DNA from 2 places in the Mesorhizobium sp. B2-3-15 genome. Region 1 is predicted to be linked to the other one. Evidence: riboswitches for the same ligand, from Rfam matches in the RefSeq annotation. Region 1 holds a riboswitch; the other holds the start of a gene.
What was found. Region 1 has a riboswitch for S-adenosylmethionine ahead of FJ954_RS05545 (O-succinylhomoserine sulfhydrylase). Riboswitches for the same ligand answer to the same signal wherever they lie in the genome.

Region 2: another riboswitch for S-adenosylmethionine. It lies ahead of FJ954_RS20715 (homoserine O-acetyltransferase); the one in region 1 lies ahead of FJ954_RS05545 (O-succinylhomoserine sulfhydrylase).

Annotation. Positions count from the first base shown of each region.
Region 1 covers NZ_VFVO01000002.1:304,350-311,531, reverse strand. Annotated here, with positions in the region: gene araD1 (AraD1 family protein) at 1-873, shown strand, start outside; gene FJ954_RS05550 (2'-deoxycytidine 5'-triphosphate deaminase) at 1,015-2,109, opposite strand; SAM riboswitch at 2,268-2,345, shown strand; gene FJ954_RS05545 (O-succinylhomoserine sulfhydrylase) at 2,402-3,592, shown strand; gene FJ954_RS05540 (ceramide glucosyltransferase) at 3,623-4,774, opposite strand; gene apaG (Co2+/Mg2+ efflux protein ApaG) at 4,994-5,386, shown strand; gene FJ954_RS05530 (Hsp33 family molecular chaperone) at 5,461-6,492, opposite strand; gene argF (ornithine carbamoyltransferase) at 6,657-7,182, opposite strand, start outside.
Region 2 covers NZ_VFVO01000010.1:94,431-101,612, forward strand. Annotated here, with positions in the region: gene FJ954_RS20695 (DUF2125 domain-containing protein) at 1-70, shown strand, start outside; gene FJ954_RS20700 (sugar kinase) at 74-1,006, shown strand; gene FJ954_RS20705 (prephenate/arogenate dehydrogenase family protein) at 1,003-1,938, opposite strand; gene hisC (histidinol-phosphate transaminase) at 1,962-3,071, opposite strand; SAM riboswitch at 3,210-3,287, shown strand; gene FJ954_RS20715 (homoserine O-acetyltransferase) at 3,405-4,574, shown strand; gene metW (methionine biosynthesis protein MetW) at 4,696-5,310, shown strand; gene FJ954_RS20725 (glycosyltransferase family A protein) at 5,594-6,529, shown strand; gene FJ954_RS20730 (ABC transporter ATP-binding protein/permease) at 6,653-7,182, opposite strand, start outside.

The sequences.
Region 1 (7,182 bases):
CGCACCGGCGTCGGCCTGGCCGCCCTGATCGAACGCAAGGGGCTTGGCGAGACGATCGATCTCGACGCCGCCTACAAGCGGGGGCGCCTGCTGTCGCCAATCAATCACCCCGACCCGGCGCATCTGCACCTGACCGGCACCGGGCTGACGCATCTGGGGTCGGCCGCGACGCGCGATTCCATGCACAAGAAGCTCAGCACCGACGGCGAGGAGCAACTCACCGATTCCATGAAGATGTTCCGCATGGGACTGGAAGGCGGCAAGCCCGCGAAAGGCCAGGTCGGCGTGCAGCCGGAATGGTTCTACAAGGGGAACGGCACCATGGCAGTCGCGCCTGGCGCGGCGCTCATGTCACCGGCCTTTGCCAAGGATGCCGGCGAGGAACCAGAGGTCGCCGGGATCTATGTCATCGGCGATGACGGGGCGCCATTCCGCGTCGGCTTCACCTTGTCGAACGAATTCTCGGACCATGTGACCGAGCGCGTCAACTATCTCTTCCTCGCCCATTCCAAGCTGCGCAATGCCTCCTTCGGCCCGGAGATCCTGATCGGAGACCTGCCTTCGGACATCCGCGGCACGTCGCGTATCCTGCGCGACGGCAAGGCATTGTGGGAAAAGCCCTTCCTGTCGGGTGAAACGAACATGTCCCACACCATCGCCAATCTCGAACACCACCACTTCAAATATTCGGCCTTCCGCCAGCCTGGCGACGTGCATGTGCATATGTTCGGCACCGCGACGCTATCCTTCGCCGACGGCATCAAGACGGAAGCCGGCGACGTGTTCGAGATCGAGGCCGGGGATTTCGGACTGCCGCTGCGCAACCCGCTCGAGATCGAGAAGCCGGTGAAGGTGTCGGTGAAGGCGCTTTGAAGCCATGAGCGCGTGATTCCCCTCTCGTGGGGAATGGCTGGCAAGCCAGAGCGGGGCGCTGTCCCGCCGATCTAGCAATAGGTTTCAGTCACGTCCCTGCCGGGCATCTCTCCCACAAGAGCGAGGTCGGCAGCTTCGACCTTAGCGCACGGCGCGGAAATGCTTCGACAGCTTCAGGCCCTGCGCCTGGTAGTTCGAGCCGAGATCGGTGCCGTAGAGCGCCTGCGGTCGCTTCAGCATGTGCTCGTAGACCAGCCGGCCGACGATCTGGCCGTGGTCGAGAATGAACGGCACTTCGTGGCTGCGTACTTCGAGCACCGCCCGGCTGCCGGTGCCGCCGGCCGCCGAATGGCCGAAACCCGGATCGAAAAAGCCGGCATAATGGACACGAAACTCGCCGACCAGCGGATCGAATGGCGTCATCTCGGCGGCGTAGAGCGGCGGCACATGCACCGCCTCCTGGCTGACGAGGATGTAGAATTCGTCGGGATCGAGCACCAGTTCGCCGGCGCGGCTCTTGTGGATCGGCTCCCAGAAGTCGAGGACATCCTGCGCGGCGCGCTTGTCGACATCGACGAGGCCGGTGTGGTGCTTGCCACGATAGCCGACCAGCCCATCCTTGTCGCCATTGAGGTCGATCGACAGCGCGATGCCGCCGCCGGAAATGTTCGGTGGCTCCGTGGCGACCAGCATCTCGGCACGATGCAGTTCATGCAACTCGGCTTCCGAGAGCAGCGCGTTGCCGGTGCGAAAGCGGATTTGAGACAGGCGCGACCCCGTGCGCGCGATGATCGGAAAGGTGCGCGGGCTGACCTCGAGATAGAGCGGACCGGTGTAGCCGGCGGCGATCTTATCGAACTCGTGGCCCCGATCGGTCATGACGCGGGTGAAGATGTCGAGCCGCCCGGTCGAGCTCTTGGGATTGGCCGAGGCCGAAATGTCAGCCGGCAGGGCCAGACTTTCGAGCAGCGGCACAATATAGACGCAGCCGGTTTCGAGGACCGCGCCTTCGGTCAGACTGATCTCGTGCAGTTGCAGCCGATCGAGCTTTTCCGACACCTTGTGGTTGGGACCGGGCAGGAACGAGGCGCGAACCCGCCAGGCCTTTTCGCCCAATCTGAGATCAAGGCTTGCCGGCTGGATCTGGTCGGCATCGAGCGCGCGCGGCGACTTCAGCGCGCCGGACCGGAACAGCGCCGAAATGTCCTGATCGGGAAGAATGCCTGTCTGCCGCAAAGTCTGGCTCCGCCCCAAGACTGGTCTCTTTCGTTGCAGGTTCTTGTTTGTTGCAGGTTCTTGCCGCAAAACCGCCGGGCACTTTTGCGGAACCTGCCTTGGTACAAACGTCTTAATGAAGCCGGCAATTGACGCAAGCGTGGCGCGGGTCTAAAGGGTCGTTATCCCGTGGTGATTTGGCCGGTCGGCTTGCAGCCACGTTAAACAAGTCGCTAAAGGACCGTCGGGCCGCAAGGCCGTATGGACCGGTTGCGACTTTCGCGGCCGGTTTTTTTGTGTCTGGAACAAAGCGATGAGCACCAAGAAGCGCAACTGGAAACCTCAGACGGCACTCGTGCATGGCGGAACCCTGCGTTCCGGCTTCGGCGAAACCTCCGAGGCGATGTACCTGACCCAGGGTTATGTCTATCAGACGGCGCAGGCCGCCGAGGCCCGCTTCAAGGGCGAAGAGCCTGGTTTCATCTATTCGCGCTACGCCAACCCGACCGTCGACATGTTCGAAAAGCGCATGTGCGCGCTTGAAGGCGCCGAAGACGCGCGCGCCACGGCGTCGGGCATGGCGGCGGTGACGGCTGCCCTTCTGTGCAGCGTCAAGGCCGGCGACCACATCGTGGCCGCGCGCGCGCTGTTCGGCTCCTGCCGCTGGGTGGTCGAGACGCTGGCGCCGCGCTATGGCATCGAGGCGACCTTGGTCGACGGCACCGAGATCGCCAATTGGGAAAAGGCGGTCAGGCCGAACACCAAGCTGTTCTTCCTGGAAAGCCCGACCAACCCGACGCTCGAGGTCGTCGACATCGCCGCCGTCGCCTCGCTTGCCAATTCGATCGGCGCGCGGCTGGTCGTCGACAATGTCTTTGCCACGCCGCTGCAGCAGAAGCCGTTGCAGCTTGGTGCGCACATCGTCGTCTACTCGGCCACGAAGCACATTGACGGCCAGGGCCGCTGCCTGGGCGGCGTCATCCTGTCGGACAAGAAGTGGATTGACGAGAACCTGCACGACTATTTCCGCCACACCGGTCCCAGCCTGTCGCCGTTCAACGCCTGGACGCTGCTGAAGGGCCTGGAAACCTTGCCGCTGCGCGTGCGCCAGCAGACCGAGAGCGCCGGCAGGATCGCCGACTTCCTGGCCGGGCAGCCGCAGATCGCCCGCGTCATCTATCCCGGCCGTGCCGACCACCCGCAGGCCGATATCGTCAAGAAGCAGATGTCGGGTGGCTCGACGCTGATCTGCCTCGACGTCAAGGGCGGCAAGCCGGCGGCCTTCGCCCTGCAGAACGCCCTCGACATCGTGCTGATCTCGAACAATCTCGGCGACGCCAAAAGCCTGATCACCCATCCGGCGACGACCACCCACAAGAACCTCAGCGATGAGGCCCGCGCCGAACTCGGCATCGGGCCCGGTACGCTCAGGCTGTCGGTCGGCCTGGAGGATACGGACGACCTGCTGGAAGATATCGCGCAAGCCTTGAAGGCCGCCAAATAGGTTTCGTCCAGGCAGCGTCGTCAGCAGCGATCAGGCGCTCGACGGCGTCTCCTCCAGTTCCGCCGTCTTGGTGCGGATGGTCATGGCGTTGCCGCGCCAGTCGACGGCGCCGCCGAGCCAGCCGCGCGCCCAGATGGCCGGGAGCATGACGTCCCGCGCGACCGTCGCCGCGATCATGCGCGTCGAGACGTGCCAACCCTTGGCCAGGGCCAGAGCGCATTCCGGAAGATAGAACGCCGCCAGCACGGCAATCGCGGTCGCCCAGAGACTAATGCCGGCGCTCGCCGCGGCAATCAGCGCAAGAACCAGCGGGACCGCCGCACCAGTCAGGATCTCGGGCGCGAAGAACAGCGGGAAAGTGACGCGGCGCAGGCGCGCCCAGCGGGCCTGGCGCGACCAGATCTCGCCAAACGTGCGCTGGCCGAGCGGCTGCTCGAAGGGGGCGGCAACGAGGTTGACACGCAGGCCGAGGCCGTTCACCAGCTTGGTTGCGGCGGCGTCCTCGGCGATCTCGGCGGCCAGCGCGCGTATGCCGCCATTGGCGTCCAGCATCGGCTTGTTCCACAGCATGCTCTTGCCCTGCGCGAAGCCGAGGCCGAGCGCCGCGCCGGCATACTGCCAGCGGGCCTGCAATGTGTTGAGGAAGGCGCATTCGACGTCGGCCCAGAAACCATCTGGCCTGGAGCCGATCGGCGTCGAGCAGACAAGGCCGGTACCGTGCTGCCACGCCGCCATCATGTGCTCGACATAGTCCCTCGGCATCAGAACGTTGGAATCGGCAAGAATGACCCAGTCGTGGCGCGCCGCTTCCCAGCCTTTGACGCAGTTGTTGAGCTTTGGATTGGCACTGACACGGTCGTCGCCGATCAACAGCCGGGCCGGCACCTGCGGAAACCGGGCAATCGCCCTGTTTATCAGTTTGACCACCGGGTCGTCGGCATGGGCGACGCAGAAGATCAGTTCGTAGCGTGGCCAGTCGAGCGCGAAGGCGCGTTCCAGCGTCTCATGTGTGAATGGCTCGACGCCGCGCGACGGGACGACAATCGACACCGCCGGCGATCTGCCCGCCGGCGGGGCAATCGTGGTGCGCCGTTTCAGCTGTGAAGCGGCAAGCAGGATGCTGGCAGCGTTTGAGAGGATGAGTGCGGTCGAAAGCGAGGCGGATATGAGAGTGAGTTCCATCGAGATCTGGTCACTCCGGAAGTCGGCCCGCGTCGCGGCCGTTTTCAACAGTTCGACAGAGGGCCGAGTCGCCCGGTTCGCGCACACCACCATTGTCGTGTGTCACTTAAATGACATTCTTTGCCGGCACCTGCGTTTCAATCCCAGGCGCGACAAGACGCGCACGTTGACCTGCTCACCGCGAGCGTCGAAAGTCGTCGGATTGTTTTGGAGCCGCTCATGTACCGCGCCGTGACGCGCAACATCGAAGTGCAGGTCAGGCCGTTCTATCTGGAGGATCGTTCAGATCCCCAGGAGAACCGCTACGTCTGGGGCTATCAGATAACGATCGACAACCAGTCTGACGAGTTCGTGCAGCTTCTGTCGCGCTATTGGCACATCACCGATGGTGCCGGCCGGGTCGAGGAGGTGCGCGGGCCGGGCGTTGTCGGCGACCAGCCGGAACTCAATCCCGGCGACAGCTATCAGTACACGTCCGGCTGCCCGCTCTCGACACCCTCCGGGATCATGGTCGGACGCTACACGATGCGCAACAAGCGCGGCGAGACGTTCGACATCGCCATCCCGGCCTTCTCGCTCGATCTGCCGGGGACAAGGCGCACGGTGAACTGAGCGCCGACGGTCGCGCCGCCCCTCAGCCGCCCTTCGGGCACCTTCTCCCCGCGGAACGAGGAGAAGGAAAGGCTTTACTGAGCCGCAAACTCGGCCGGATCGAAGTCGTACTGCGTCGAGCAGAATTCGCAGGCGACATGGATGCCGCCATCCTCTGTGCTGTCCTTGATCTCCTGCGCTGAGAAGCCTTCGAGGATGCCACGGATCTTGTCGCGGGAGCATGAGCACTGGTCGGCCACGGGAACGCCGCCGAAGACGCGCACGCCATGCTCGTGGAACAGACGATACAGCAGCCGCTCGGCGCCTATGGTCGGGTCGATCAATTCGGTCGGCTCGATGGTGCCGAGCAAGGCCAGGAGTTCCTGCCAGGAATTATCGGCCGGATCGTGGACTTCCTCGCGCGGATCGCCGTCCCCACCCGGCAGGTCCGGAATGCGCATGCGCTCGGGCGATTGCGGCAGGAACTGCGCCAGGATGCCGCCGGCGCGCCATTGCTCGCGCGCGCCGCCGATCCCGGGCGTCAGCAGCTTGGCGACCGAGAGCCTGATATCGGTCGGGATCTGTTCCGACTGACGGAAATAGGTGCGCGCCGCGTCTTCCAGCGTTTCGCCGTCGAGCTGGACGATGCCTTGGTAGCGCTGGGTATGGGCGCCCTGGTCGATGGTCAGCGCCAGCACGCCGCTGCCAAGCAGCGTCTGCTGGGACGTCTCGCCTGCCGCGACCAGTGCTTCGAGCCGATCCGCATCGAAGCGTGCATAGGCGCGCAGTGCCGAGGGCGTGGAGAAGTCCGCGACCAGCATGTCTACAGGCCCATCGGTACGGGTCTGCAGGATGAACTTGCCTTCGAATTTGAGCGAGGTGCCGAGCAGAACGGTCAGCACGCAGGCTTCCGCCAGCAGGCGGGCGACCGGCTCGGGATAATCGTGGCGGCCAAGGATGGCGTCGAGCATCGGCCCAAGCTGGACCGTGCGGCCGCGCACGTCGAGCGGACCGACCTCGAAGGGAACGACGTGATCGTCGCCGGCGTAGCCGAACTCGCCGAGTTTGGGGTGATGTTCAGTCACTTGATGGCTTTCCAACATGACAAAGCTCCAGGGCGCGGCCATGCGGCCCTGGTGGGCACATGCGTCCAAACGCGCTTGATTTGCGTGATGCGGCGCAGATAGGCATCGCGCCGCCGCAGATCAAGCGCCTGGGCATTTCAGGCGCCTGGGCATTTCGGGCGCCCAAGACACTTCAAGCCCCAAGACACTTCAAGCACCAAGACACTTCAAGCACCGAGGCACCAGGCAAGCACTGCCTTCTGGGCATGGAGCCGGTTCTCGGCCTCGTCGAAGACCACCGAATGCGGCCCGTCGATGACCTCGTCGGTCACTTCCTCGCCGCGATGGGCCGGCAGGCAGTGCATGAACAATGCATCCGGCTTGGCCTTGGCCATCAGCGCCGCGTTGACCTGATAGGGCGAGAAGACATTGTGCCCGCGAGCACGGTGTTCCTGTCCCATCGACACCCAGCAATCGGTGACGATGCAGTCGGCCTGGTCGACGGCTTCCTCGGGCGAGCGGGTGAAATGCAGCTTGCCGCCATGCGCCTTGGACCAGTCGACATGCTTCTGCGCCGGTTCGCTGCCTTCGGGCACGGCGACGTTGAGATTGAAGCGGAACCGTGCCGAGGCCTCGAGCAGCGAGTGCAGCACATTGTTGCCGTCGCCGGTCCAAGCAATCGTCTTGCCGGCCACCGGACCGCGATGCTCCTCGAAAGTCATGATGTCGGCCATCAGCTGGCAAGGGTGGGTG
Region 2 (7,182 bases), on a different contig from region 1:
GCTGAAAGTGGTCAAGGGCAAGGCTTCCCTCGGCTTCATTCCGCTGGGCAAGATCAAGCCGGTCAACTAACGGATGGCGGGGCCGGCAAAGCTGCTGAGCGTCGGCGCACTGACGCTTGACACCATTCTTCGTGTCGAATCACTGCCCACGCATCAGGGAAAATTCATCGCCTCGGACGGCATCCAGATCGCCTCGGGCATGGCGACGAGCGCGGCCTGCGCCGCGCATCGCCTGGGTGCCGAGGTGTCGCTATGGGCTAGCGCCGGCGACGATCCGGTCGGCGATCTGCTGATTGCCGGGATAGAGGCCGAGGGCGTCGATTGCAGCCATGTACGCCGCGTCAGCGGCGCCCGCTCGGCACTGGCCTCGATCCTGGTCGATGCGCATGGCGAGCGGATCATCGTGCCTTTCTACGACGCGCGCGCGCAGGCCGATCCCGAGGTTTTGCCGTTCACCGACATAACGGCATTCGACGCCGTACTGGCCGACGTGCGCTGGCCGGGCGCCGCGGCGCTTGCCCTTAAGGCGGCGCGCGCCGCCGGCCGCCCAGCCATACTCGATGCCGATACCGCGCCCCTGGCGGTACTGGAGCGATTATTGCCGCTCGCCTCGCACATCGTCGCCTCGGAGCCGGCGGTCCGCATCATATGCGGCCACGCGCTGGATCTGGAGACCGCCTGCACCGATTTGGCGTCCCGCACCGATGCGTTCGTCGCGGTCACCGGCGGCGCGGCGGGTACCTGGTGGTTCGACCGAAGCGCCGGATCATCCCGCCATGTCGAGGCACCGAGGGTCAAGGCGGTCGACACGCTGGCCGCCGGCGATGTCTTTCATGGCGCCTTTGCCGTCGGGCTGGCGGAAGCCATGGCGGTCGAGCACGCACTGCGCTTTGCCAGCGCGGCCGCCGCGCTCAAGTGCCTGCGCTTCGGCGGCCGGCTGGGCGCGCCGGATCGGGCGGAGACGCTCGCCATGATGGCAACCGCCTGGCCGGTTGAAATCACCTAGCTCTTTGCCGGATGCTCGACCGCCTGGCGGCCAAAATCGGGCGCGTCGATATCCTGGCCCGCCTCGATGATCGAGCGGCGCACGGCGCGGGTGCGGGTGAACAGGTCGAAGAGCTTGTCGCCGTCGCCCCAGCGGATGGCGCGCTGCAGGAACGCCAGGTCTTCCGAGAACCGCGCCAACATTTCCAGGATGGCATCCTTGTTGTGCAGGCACACGTCCCGCCACATGGTCGGATCGGAGGCAGCCAGACGCGTGAAATCGCGAAAACCGGAGGCGGAATATTTGATCACTTCCGTCTTGGTCACCGATTCCAGATCGTCGGCGGTGCCGACGATGTTGTAGGCGATGATGTGCGGCAGATGCGAGACGATGGCCAGCGTCATGTCGTGATGCTGCGGGTCCATCGTGTCGATGTTGGCGCCGCAGCGGCGCCAGAATTCCGACAGCCGTTCCAGCGCTTCCGGATCGGTGCCCGGCACCGGCGTGAAGATGCACCAGCGGTTGTCGAACAGGTCGGCAAACCCGGCATCCGGGCCGGATTTTTCGGTGCCCGCCAGCGGATGGCCAGGAATGAAATGGACGCCTTCAGGCACATGCGGCTGCATCTGCGCGATGACCGAGGCCTTGGTCGAGCCGACATCGGTGAGGATCGCCCCCTTTTTCAGCGCCGGCGCGATTTCCTCCGCTACAGCGCCGGATGAGCCGACCGGCACCGAGACAACGACCAGATCGGCATCACGCACCGCGTCCCCGGCATCGATGGTGTAGGAATCGCCAAGGCCCAGTTCCTCGGCTCGCTTGAGCGTTGCCGCACTGCGCGTCGAGATGGCGACATGGCGAGCCAAGCCCTCGCGTCGGATGACGCGGGCCAGAGACGAGCCGATCAGGCCGATACCGACCAGCGCGATCTTTTCGAACATCGGTGATGCCATGGTGTTCCAGCTCTTTAGACGTTCTAGCTTTTCAGGAATGTCGTGAGCGCGGCGACAACGCCGCGATTGGCCTCTTCAGTGCCGACGGTCATGCGAAGCGCGTTGGGAAAGCCGTAACCTGAAACGCGCCGCAGAATATAGCCGCGCGCGCTCAGATAATCGTCAGCCGCCGCCGCGGAATGCTTCTGATCGTCGGGAAAATGAATGAGCAGGAAATTGCCAACGCTCGGCGTCACGCGCAGCCCGAGCCCGGTCATTTCGCCGCTCAGCCAGGTGAGCCAGGTCTCGTTATGCGCCACGCTACGCTCGACATGGGCACGGTCGCGGATCGCGGCGATGCCGGCCTCGATCGCTGTCGCATTGACGTTGAAGGGGCCGCGTACACGATTGATGGCGTCGACGATATGCAGGGGACCATACATCCAGCCGATGCGCGCGCCGCCGAGCCCGATCTTGGAGAAGGTGCGGGTCATCACCACGTTCTCGGCGCTGCCGGCCAGCTCGATGCCGGCTTCGTAATCGTTGCGGCGGACATATTCGGCGTAGGCCGCGTCGAGCACCAGCAGCACGTTTCCCGGCAGTCCGGCATGAAGGCGGCGCACCTCCTGGAACGGCACATAGGTGCCGGTCGGGTTGTTGGGATTGGCCAGGAACACGATTTTCGTGCGCGGCGTGACGGCCGCCAGCATCGCGTCGATGTCGGCGCGCTCGTCGGTCTCCTTGACCACGACCGGGGTGGCACCTGCCGACTGGATGTAGATCTTGTAGACCATGAAGGCGTGTTCGGTGAACATAGCCTCGTCGCCGGGCGCGAGATAGGTCTGCGCCAACAGGCCGAGGATCTCGTCCGACCCGTTGGAGCAGATGATGTTTTGCGCGTTGAGGCCATGCACCTCGGCGATAGCCTCGCGCAACCGCTTGGCGCTGCCGTCGGGATAGATGTCGAGTTTGCCGGCGACCTCGCGCGCGGCCTCGATCGCCTTCGGCGAAGGCCCAAGCGGATTCTCGTTCGACGACAGCTTGTAGACCTTGGCCACACCGGCGGCCGCCGAGCTTTTGCCGGGCACATAGGCCTCTATGTCCATGATGCCCGCGCGCGGAGTTGGACGTGCCTGATCCGGTGTCTGGTTCATATCTTGCAAAATCCGTCGAAAACGCCTCCATCCGGAGGCCGCTGCGGAAATACAAGCCATGGCACGCAATGTCGAGAGGTGGCAGTGGTGCCAGCCGCCGCCATTGACGGCGAGGCAGGCGGGTTCTAGAAAGACGATTGACAGTTCCGTGGTGATTTGGCCGGTCGGCTTGCAGCCACGTTAAACAATTCGCTAAAGGGCCGTTTGCGTGACGTAACCGGCTTTGCGAAGGCAATGCCGGTTTTTTGTTGTCCGCGACCGGCCGGACGGACGCATCGGCGGCGGAGATCGGCAGCGATTTCCACGAGCGCACGGTGCAGCAAGAGAGACGTGATGGCCGCTCTGCGTGCAGGAAAGACCAACAACGAGGCCGACCAACCGTCGAGCCCGGTGTTACGTTTCGGACCCGACAAGCCGCTCAAGCTCGACGCCGGCACGCTGCTGTCGCCGTTCCAGATCGCCTACCAGACCTATGGCACGCTGAACGATGCCCGCTCCAATGCCATCCTCGTCTGCCACGCGCTGACGGGCGACCAGCATGTCGCCAGCACCAATCCGGTAACCGGCAAGCCCGGTTGGTGGGAAGTGCTGATCGGACCGGGCAGGATCATCGATACCAGCCGCTTCTTCGTCATCTGCTCCAATGTCATCGGCGGCTGCCTGGGTTCCACCGGCCCGGCCTCGACCAACCCGGCCACCGGTAAACCCTATGGCCTCGACCTGCCGGTCATCACCATCCGCGACATGGTGCGCGCGCAGCAGATGCTGATCGACCATTTCGGCATCGAGAAACTGTTCTGCGTGCTCGGCGGCTCGATGGGCGGCATGCAGGTTCTGGAATGGGCGTCGAGCTATCCCGAGCGCGTGTTCTCGGCGCTGCCGATCGCCACGGGGGCGCGCCATTCGTCACAGAACATCGCCTTCCACGAAGTCGGGCGGCAGGCTGTGATGGCCGATCCGGACTGGCATGGCGGCAAATATTTCGAACACGGCAAGCGCCCGGAGAAAGGGCTGGCGGTGGCGCGCATGGCCGCCCACATCACCTATCTGTCGGAAGCCGCCCTGCACCGCAAATTCGGCCGCAATTTGCAGGACCGCGAAGCGCTGACCTTCGGCTTCGATGCCGACTTCCAGATCGAGAGCTATCTGCGCCACCAGGGCATGACCTTCGTCGACCGCTTCGATGCCAACTCCTATCTCTACATGACGCGGTCGATGGATTATTTCGACCTCGCCGCCGACCATGGCGGCCGGCTGGCCGACGCCTTCGCCGGCACGAAAACCCGCTTTTGCCTGGTGTCCTTCACATCGGACTGGCTGTTCCCGACCGAAGAGAGCCGCTCCATCGTCCACGCACTCAACGCCGCCGGCGCCTCGGTATCCTTCGTCGAGATCGAGACCGATCGCGGCCACGACGCCTTCCTGCTCGACGAGCCGGAACTGTTTGCCGCCATCAACGGCTTCATCGGCTCGGCCGCGCGCGCCAGGGGGCTCAGCGCATGACCCCGAAAAGTTGCAGACGTTTCGGATCAAGCTCGTGCGCCAAACAGAACGGCGAAGCCATGACCCCGAAAAGTTGCAGACGTTTCGGACCAAGGCCATGCGCCGTCCACGAGGCGAAGCCATGAGCGTCAACGGCAGCCAACGCGTCGACCTCGAGGTCGTCGCCAACCTCATCCCGCCGCAATCGCGTGTGCTCGACGTCGGCTCGGGCGACGGCTCATTGCTCGAATTGCTGCAGGACACCAAGCAGGTCGACGGTCGCGGACTCGAGCTGTCGCAGCGTGGCGTCAACGAATGCGTGGCGCGCGGTCTCAGTGTCATCCAGGGCGACGCCGACACCGATCTCGAATTCTATCCCGACAAGGGCTTTGACTTCGTTGTCCTGTCGCAGACCCTGCAGGCCACCCGCAACCCGAAGCTGGTGCTCGACGAGCTGCTCAGGATCGGCAACCGGGCAATCGTGTCTTTCCCCAATTTCGGTCACTGGCGGGTGCGCCTGTCGCTGTTCGTCAAGGGCCGCATGCCTGTGACCAGCGACCTGCCCTATTCCTGGTACGACACGCCCAACATCCACTTCTGCACGATCCGAGACTTCGTCAATTTGTGCGAAGAGCTTGGCGCGACAGTGGAGAAGGCGACCGCGCTCGACGCCAACGGCCAGAAGATCGGCCTGTCGATGCCATGGTGGTTCTGGAATTTCTTTGGCCAACAAGCAGTGTTCCTGCTGAAGCGATAATGAAATGGGCGACGCCCGCAGGCGCGACTGCCAATCCTTGAGGGTGGCCGCGCGTCTTTCAGCGGGTGCGAAAGTGTTGCAGTTGAAGCGCCATGAGCTGGAATTCATCATGCCTGGTCGGTCGAACGACGGCACGACGGGGTGACATGGCAGGTTGTTTTTTGTAGCGTCGCACCGAATCCGATGAGGCCCATCCAGGGGGAAGTCCGATCCATTTAGCCATCCCGATGATCAAAGGACCTCGCGCGAAGGGTGTTTACGCGCTGGAGGCGGCCTACGTGATATGATCGGGAAGACCGAACAGGCGCCCCTCGTCACGGTGATCACGCCGACTCACAACCGGCGCGAAACGGTGCTCCGCGCCGTCGAAAGCGTGCTTTCCCAGAGCATGCCGCGATTTGAACATATCGTCGTCGACGATGGTTCGACGGACGGGACCGAGGCGGCGCTCGCCCGCATCCATGACCCCCGGCTGATCTATGTCGGCGCGAAGTGGCGCGGCGCCAATGCCGCCAGGAATGCCGGCATCGAGCTAGCCCGGGCGCCCGTGGTGACTTTTCTTGATTCGGACGATCTCTTCCTGCCGCACCGGCTCGAACGGACGCTGGCATGGTTCGACGACAATCCAGCGCTCGAAGTCCTGCTCTCCTCATATGTCTCGGTGAAGGGTGGCCGCGGCACCGCCTGCGTTAACCGCGGCGCTTTTCTGAACCCGCCAATGCTGGAGCGGGCGGTGGTCGCGCAGACGGCCTTCATAGCCGGATCGGCTATAACAGCCAGACGCGAGGCTTTGCTGGCCATCGGCGGCTATGACAGCGACATTCCCCGGATGCAGGACCGCGAGCTTCTGCTGCGCTTCGCACAGCGCTTCGGCGCGCAATTATCGGAAGATATCGACTGGACGAAGCACAATTCGCAGAATTCGATTTCAGGCCGCAGGGACGGCTATGTCGAAGCCTACGCGATCCTGATGAGTAAGCATCCGCACATCGCTCGCTCCTACCCCCATGTCCCTCCCTTTATGATCACGCGGCAGATCATCGCCGATATTCTCCGGGGGCGAATACCACAGGCATTTGCAGGATACATGGCCAACCGCTCGTCTGATGCGCTTGGTTATTCATTGCCGGAACTGATCAACGGTTATCTCCACGGCCGCCGCTGGCGGCGCGACCTCTACGACGAAGTTCGTGGCAAGTTTGGAATTCCACCGGCCTGACCGGCGACAGCTCAGCGATCGAGCACGGCGCGTTGCAGGGCGCATTCCTTCTCGTCCGGCAGCGAGATGCCGACCGCCAGGGCCTTGGCGGCCAGGCAACGGGCCGCAACGGGGGAAAAACTGCTACTTCCTGTGGTGGAGGCTTGCCGCGGCTGGCGGCGGCTCGATGGCACCCGCCCTGACGTGGGCAGGTTTCAGCGCGGGCGCGTCGGAATCCTTAACGATCGTCAGGGAACGCGGGAAGAACTGATTGTTGTGCTGGCCGCGCCCGATGTTGATGATCGCGGCGCCGGGCAGGCGCTTCTCCAGCAGCGACAGCACGCGCCGCAGCGAGGGTCCGTCGAACGCATCCATGGCTTCGTCGATGATCACCCATTTTGGCTGTCGCAAGGCGAGCCTGGCCACGCCAAGCAATCGCTGTTCGTCATCGCCCAACTCATGGTCCCAGCGTCCGACGCGGTCGAGCGACGACGACAGCCGTCCAAGACCGACCTCGGCAAGCACCGCTGAAATGTCGGCGTCGTTCGCCGGCGCATGCCCGTTCGGGTGATTGAGGACCTCGCGCAGCGTGCCGGCTGGCAAATAGGGCACACGCGGCACGAAGATGATGGTTTCCCCCGCCGGCAGGCCGATCCGCCCGCTGCCCCACGGCC